Regions from separate parts of the Synechococcus sp. H60.2 genome, predicted to be linked through region 1. Evidence: predicted binding sites of a transcription regulator. Region 1 holds the regulator's gene; the other holds the start of a gene.
The links. The regulator HrcA, encoded in region 1, represses chaperone genes, less so after heat shock. The targets are predictions, from matches to a motif close to TTAGCACTCNNNNNNNNNGAGTGCTAA.

Region 1 (3,410 bases):
CCTTCCTCCCCGCACTAAAGTCGAGGCCTCCAGCTTTACCCTCTGTGAGGCTCCCATCGAGCTTCCTCTGAGTAGCCCCTCGTTTGTCCCCAGTAAGGATTTTCTGGGACGGTAGTTGCCGTGCAAATCTGAACTGTGCTGTTAACTATTGGTTGAGGTTCTCAGCCGTTGCAGGAGGGGGAGAGCTCTCACTGAGCAGAGATCCAGACCAGGTGATCCCCCTTCACCTCTAGCCAGCCTCCGCCAGGGTAGTCGGGGCTGCGGCTGCGGCGGCCTGCTTTCAGGAGCCGCATCCCGGCTTCCACCTGCTCAAAAGTTGGGTGATGGGGCAGCAGCAGCGACAAGAATTGAAACATCACCTGCCGCTGCAAAGCCAGGGGCGCAGCCCGCAAGGGATCCCGCTGCAGCCCCGGCAAAGCGGGCTCGTACACCTGTAACCACAGTTGGGCGGCTTGCGCCACCACCAGCTCATGCTCTGCCTGCAACAGTGTGGCTGCCCGATTCAAAGCCGCTTCCAGTTGCGGGTTAAAGTGCTGCTTGAGATAGGGCATCACCTCTAAGCGAAGGCGGTTGCGGCCATGAGCCAGATCCTGGTTGCTGCGATCCGGCCAGACCGGCAACTGGTATTGTCGGCAGAACTCTTCCGTTTCCCAGCGGGAAAGGCCCAGCAGGGGACGCACCAACCAAGCGGAGGTGGGATCCCGCTCGTCCAAACGCCGTTGCCAATCTAGGCTGACCAGGCCGGCAGCCCCCGTGCCCCGCAGCAGGTTCCACAAAAACGTCTCCGCCCGGTCGCTGGCCGTGTGCCCTGTGGTCACCACCTCGCAACTCCAGGTGCGCGCCCATTTGTTCAGTTGCTGGTAGCGCCAAGCCCTGGCCCCCGCCTCATCCCAGCGGATGGGATCGGCAGTCTCAACGGCGTGGGGCAGGCCCTGCTGTTGCAGCCATCCCTGCAAAAACTTGGCACACTCCGTCTCATCGGCTGACCAACGGTGATCACAGTGCAAAACAAAGATCTGCCAGCCCCAGCGAGGCTGCAAATCCCGCAAGATCTGGAGCAGGGAAAAAGAATCTTGTCCGCCAGAAAAAGCTACCAGCAGCCGCTGGCCGGGGCGAAGCAGTTGCCGCTCGCGAATGGCACACTGAACCCGCAGGTGAAGAGGAGAAAGCCTGGCCACAGTTGGCTATTGCTCGGGGGCAACCCAGACCTCGCGTTCTCCCTGGGATCCCTCAGGCAAGGGCCCGAGTGAGATGGGAGGCCACCGTCTGCACAGCAGCGATGCTCCGCTCGTAGGCCATGCGGGTCGGCCCCAGCAGGGTGACCGCACCCAGGGGCGCCGAGCGGCGGCGATAAACTGAGGCAATGACCGTGCAGTGGTGCAGAGATTCCAGCGGGTTCTCGCTGCCAATGTAGATGATCACGGGAACGTTGTGGGATGGATCCTGCTCTGGAGTGCTAGAGGATGCCTTGTTCCTGGCCGCCGTGGCCGAAAGAGTTGCTTCGCCCGTGGACGGGCTATCTGGCATGGAATAGAGCCCGATCATCCCCTGAAGCTGCTCGGATCCCTTTTCGATCAACTGGGCCACCGCCTGCATCCGCTGGGCCTGGGAAAACTCCGGCTGCCGCATCAGCTCCGTCATGCCCGCGCTGAACACCTGTCCCAGCGAGGGCCGTAGGTAGCGCTGCACTACCGAGCGCAGCAGTTGCTGCAGCCAATGGCTGTAAGCGCGAAACTCCTCATCCAGCTTCAACCAGCTCAGATCCTGCAGCTCGGCAAAAGTCTTGCCCCGCAACTTCAGGGTGAGAAAGTTGCTCAGTAGCTGCAGCTCATCTTCCAGATCCTCGCGCCGATCGTCGGGCCACTCCGGTGGGCTAACCAAGGCCGAATGGGTTTGGTAGGAATCCGTAACCACTAGCACCATCACCCGCCCTGGCCCCACCGGCAGCAACTGCACATGGTGAACGGCTACCACCGGCCCCTGGGGAGGGGTGATGAGAGCGATGCAACCGCTCAAGTGGGCCAAAAGCTGTGCCACCCTCTGCAAGAGGCTATCGAGGTCGTCCCCCAGCTCACGGTTGAGCTGATCCAGCAACTGCTGCAGCGCAGGATGGGGCTCCGGCTGGGGAGCATCGCTCGGGATCTCATCCATGTTGGCGGAGGTCAACAGATCGTTCACATAGACCCGATAGCCAAAGTCAGAAGGGATCCGACCGGCAGAGGTGTGGGGCTGGAACAGCAACCCAACCTGCTCCAAAGTGGCCAAGTCGTTGCGAATGGTAGCCGTGCTGACTCCGAGGTTGTAGGACTGGGCCAAGGTTTTGGAGCCGACAGGTTCTGCCGTGGCAATATACCTGCGCACCGTTGCCCACAGGATCTTCCGTTGTCTGGGAGTCAGTTCGAGTTTCATGGCTGCTCAAAAGAACCCAATCAACACCTGCTAAGGGGAATTAGCCAATGGATCTCAGGTCAACCAAGCTAGGGCTAAATGAGGATCGGATAAAGTTTTACTTCTATTTTTAACTTTATTGTTACTCTTTCATCATGGGTGGCAGGGGCAGAAAGTAGCAACGGCAGAGGTGGAAAGAGGTGGAAGCTCTTGGTTTGGCAAGAAAAGCGAAACCCCCTGTAGCCTCTGCAGCCTTTTTTCGCCCAGAGGTGGTACTAAAGTGTTAAGTCAACTCTAGGCTAAGTGAGCCTGCTGCTGTCTGTTCTGTATCGTTTTGTATCTTTCGAGGTTGCTCCATGTACTTGTCCCCCCAGGAGAAAGACAAGCTGTTGATCTACCTGGCCGCCCAGTTAGCTCGGGATCGGCGGCAGCGGGGCCTCAAACTCAATTACCCCGAGGCGGTGGCCTACCTGAGCGCAGCCATCTTGGAGGGGGCGCGGGAAGGGAAAACCGTTGCTCAGTTGATGAGTGAAGGGCTGACGTGGCTGAGCCGAGAGGACGTGATGCCAGGGATCCCGGAGATGATCCCGGAAATTCAAGTAGAGGCAACCTTCCCCGACGGAACCAAGCTGGTGACCCTTCACCACCCCATTCGCTAGCTGCTTTCTAAGGATCTCCCAAAGACCCAGAGACTTCAGGAGGTTGTCCATATGGCTCGCAAATCCAAAGCCACACCTGCTGCCGACCCTGAACCAGCCCCGATCCCGGGAGAGCTGTTGCTGGCAGAGGATCCCATCCAAGCCAATGTCGGGCGGGCCACTGTGACGCTGGAGGTCACCAACCGGGGGGATCGGCCCATTCAGGTGGGATCCCATTTTCACTTTTTCGAGGTCAACCGAGCCCTGGTGTTCGATCGCGCCGCCAGCTTTGGCATGCGCCTCAACATCCCTTCCGGCCAAGCGGTGCGTTTTGAGCCGGGGCAAACCCATCGGGTCACTCTGGTGGCGCTGGGAGGCAAGGGG
Region 2 (3,410 bases), on a different contig from region 1:
CGATAGCGTCAAAGAAGGGGATCCGGTTACCAACAACCCCAACGTAGGTGGCTTTGGCCAAGTAGAGCGGGATCTGGTGCTGCAGAGCCCGGATCGGGTGAAATGGCTGGTGGCCTTCCTAGCAGCGGTGGCTATCACGCAGCTTCTGCTGGTGCTCAAGAAAAAGCAAGTGGAGCTCATTCAAGCGGCAGAACTTTTGGGCTAGCCCAACTGTTCCAGTACTTTTCCAGCACCCCGGAATCAGCCGGGGTGTTTTTTTCTAGGGAATCCGCAACTCTCCCGCTATTACCAGCACGGCTTGTCCAGCAATCTCCACCCGCGGGCCGCGATGGCGGCACCAGAGCTCGCCTCCCCGCGCCGAGAGCTGCCGCACCCTGAGCTCAGTTCGGCCTAGGCGCTCTGACCAATAGGGCACCAACAGACATTGGGCAGAGCCAGTTACGGGATCCTCCGGGATCCCCAACTGGGGGGCAAAAACACGACAGACAAAATCCGGCTCTCCTTCCCCCTCTGCCCCAGAGGCGGTGACGATCAACCCCGAGACAGGCAGCGTCTGAACCCGATCCAACTCCGGCTGCACCTGCTGCACCTGTTGTGCAGAAGCCAGCACCGCTACCCCCATGCTGCCGCGGTACAGCTCTACAAGTGGGATCCCCAGAGCCGCGGCCACTTGCTCCCGGCCTTCTGGCCAGGGTTCCGGGAACTGGGCGGGAAAATCCATCGCCAGCCGCTCCCCCTGCCGCCGCACCTGCAGCCGGCCACTGCGGGTGGAAAAGGCCACCTCCTGAGCTTTTGGGTGAATCTCGGTCAAGAGCACATAGGCACCGGCCAAGGTGGCATGCCCACAGAGTTCTACCTCGGTGGTGGGAGTAAACCAGCGCAGCCCGTAGAGGGGAACATCGCCCAGGGATCCCTGGAGGAGTAAAAAAGCCGTCTCCGACAAGTTGTTCTCCGCCGCAATCGCTTGCATCAAAGCTGCCGGCAGCTCCTGAGGCGGCAAACACACCGCTGCCGGATTGCCCCTAAAAGGCACGGCCGTAAAGGCATCCACTTGAAACAACGGGATCCGCACCTGCTTGTTCAGCCCACCTCATGCCATGATCCCACAACAGGCCTAGAAGTAGAGAGATCCGCACCCAACCGTACCCGGCAAAAAGGGGGATCCCGCCAAAAGGGGCTATTGTCAGGCTGGAAAGTCGACTGATAGACTAGCACTCGTAAGCCGAGAGTGCTAAAACCTCGACTACGGAAGCTTAGGTTTGCGCTCGATACAACCCTTCAGCCTCGCGTTTTAGGCCTTACGGAGGATATTTGTCATGGCTGCAGTAACTCTCAACGTCTCTACGCTGAAGCCGCTAGGCGACCGCGTGCTGGTCAAGATTGCCCAGCAGGACGAAAAAACGGCGGGTGGCATCTTTTTGCCCGATACCGCCAAAGAAAAACCCCAAGTGGGGGAAGTGGTCGCAGTTGGGCCTGGCAAGCGCAATGACGAGGGCAAATTGATCCCGATGGAACTGAAAGCTGGCGACAGAGTGCTCTACTCCAAGTACGCCGGCACAGAAGTGAAGCTGGGCAGCGATGAGTACGTGCTGCTGGCTGAGCGGGATATTCTCGCAATCGTTCAGTAATTTTCAGTCCTTCAGCGATCGATCCTCTACATCGCCCTTAGTCCATTTACGTTTGAGAGGTTGAGTATGGCCAAGTCAATCATTTTTAGCGAAGAAGCCCGTCGCGCCCTTGAACACGGCATGGATATTTTGGCAGAAGCCGTAGCCGTTACCCTTGGCCCCAAAGGACGCAATGTTGTGCTGGAGAAAAAATTTGGCGCACCCCAAATTGTTAACGATGGGGTGACCATCGCCAAAGAAATTGAGCTGGAAGACCATATTGAAAACACTGGCGTCTCCTTGATTCGTCAGGCGGCTTCCAAGACCAACGACACGGCTGGTGACGGCACCACCACCGCCACCGTCCTGGCCCATGCCATGGTCAAAGAAGGGCTGAAAAACGTAGCCGCCGGCGCCAACCCGATTGCCCTTAAGCGCGGCATTGACAAGGCGGTGAAGTTCCTGGTGGACAAGATCGCCGAACATGCCCGCCCGGTGGAAGACTCCAAAGCCATTGCCCAGGTGGCGGCCATTTCCGCCGGCAACGATGAGGAAGTGGGCCGCATGATCGCCGAGGCCATGGACAAAGTGGGCCGCGAAGGGGTCATCTCCCTGGAAGAAGGTAAGTCCATGACCACGGAGCTGGAAGTGACGGAGGGGATGCGCTTTGACAAAGGCTACATTTCCCCCTACTTCGTCACCGACACGGAGCGGATGGAGGCGGTTCTGGAAAACCCCTACATCCTGATTACCGACAAGAAAATCACCCTGGTACAAGACCTGGTGCCGGTTCTGGAGCAAGTGGCCCGCGCCGGTCGCCCGCTGCTGATCATCGCCGAAGACATCGAGAAAGAAGCCCTGGCCACCCTGGTGGTGAACAAGCTGCGGGGCGTGCTGAGCGTGGTAGCGGTGAAAGCGCCTGGCTTTGGGGATCGCCGCAAGGCCATGCTGGAAGACATCGCCATCCTGACTGGCGGTGAGGTCATCAGCGAAGAACGCGGCCTGAAGCTGGAGAACGCCCGTCTCGACTCCTTCGGCTCGGCCCGTCGCGTCACAGTAACCAAAGACCACACCACCATCGTGGCGGAAGGCAACGAAGCGGCTGTCAAAGCCCGCTGCGAGCAAATCCGTCGCCAAATTGAGGAAACTGACTCCACCTACGACAAGGAAAAACTGCAAGAGCGTCTGGCCAAGCTCTCCGGCGGTGTGGCGGTGATCAAAGTAGGCGCGGCTACCGAAACCGAGATGAAGGATCGCAAGCTGCGCCTGGAGGACGCCATCAACGCCACCAAGGCGGCGGTGGAAGAAGGGATCGTCCCCGGCGGCGGTACCACCTTGGCGCACCTGATGCCGGTGGTCACCGAGTGGGCGCAGGCCAACCTGTCTGGCGATGAGCTGGTGGGGGCCATGCTGGTTGCCCGCGCTCTGGGCGCTCCGCTGCGCCGCATTGCCGAGAACGCCGGCCAGAACGGCTCGATCGTGCTGGAGCGGGTGAAAGAGAAACCCTTCACGGTGGGTTACGACGCCCAGAACGACGCCTATGTGGATATGTTTGAAGCGGGCATCGTTGACCCGGCCAAAGTCACTCGCTCTGCCCTGCAAAACGCCGCCTCGATTGCCAGCATGGTGCTCACCACCGAAGCGATTGTGGTGGACAAGCCGGAGCCCAAAACCAACACGCCGGCAGGCAGCAGCAGCGGCATGAATGACTACGACTACTAATCGTTCGGTGAGGGCAAGACGGGTTCTCGCTTGCTGCAGAAACCTTGTTACCTCGCCAGTCTGTAGTCAACTGCCTTGAAT

Region 2: a site for HrcA is predicted at 1,209-1,235, ahead of groES (co-chaperone GroES). Genes of this name have one in related genera too.

The regions. Positions count from the first base shown of each region.
Region 1 covers NZ_JANSIZ010000029.1:13,823-17,232, reverse strand. The annotation lists gene tilS (tRNA lysidine(34) synthetase TilS) at 189-1,178, opposite strand; gene hrcA (heat-inducible transcriptional repressor HrcA) at 1,231-2,409, opposite strand; gene NW845_RS06325 (urease subunit gamma) at 2,745-3,047, shown strand; gene NW845_RS06320 (urease subunit beta) at 3,099-3,410, shown strand, end outside.
Region 2 covers NZ_JANSIZ010000046.1:8,411-11,820, forward strand. The annotation lists gene NW845_RS08530 (apocytochrome f) at 1-205, shown strand, start outside; gene NW845_RS08535 (PhzF family phenazine biosynthesis protein) at 260-1,072, opposite strand; gene groES (co-chaperone GroES) at 1,317-1,628, shown strand; gene groL (chaperonin GroEL) at 1,695-3,329, shown strand.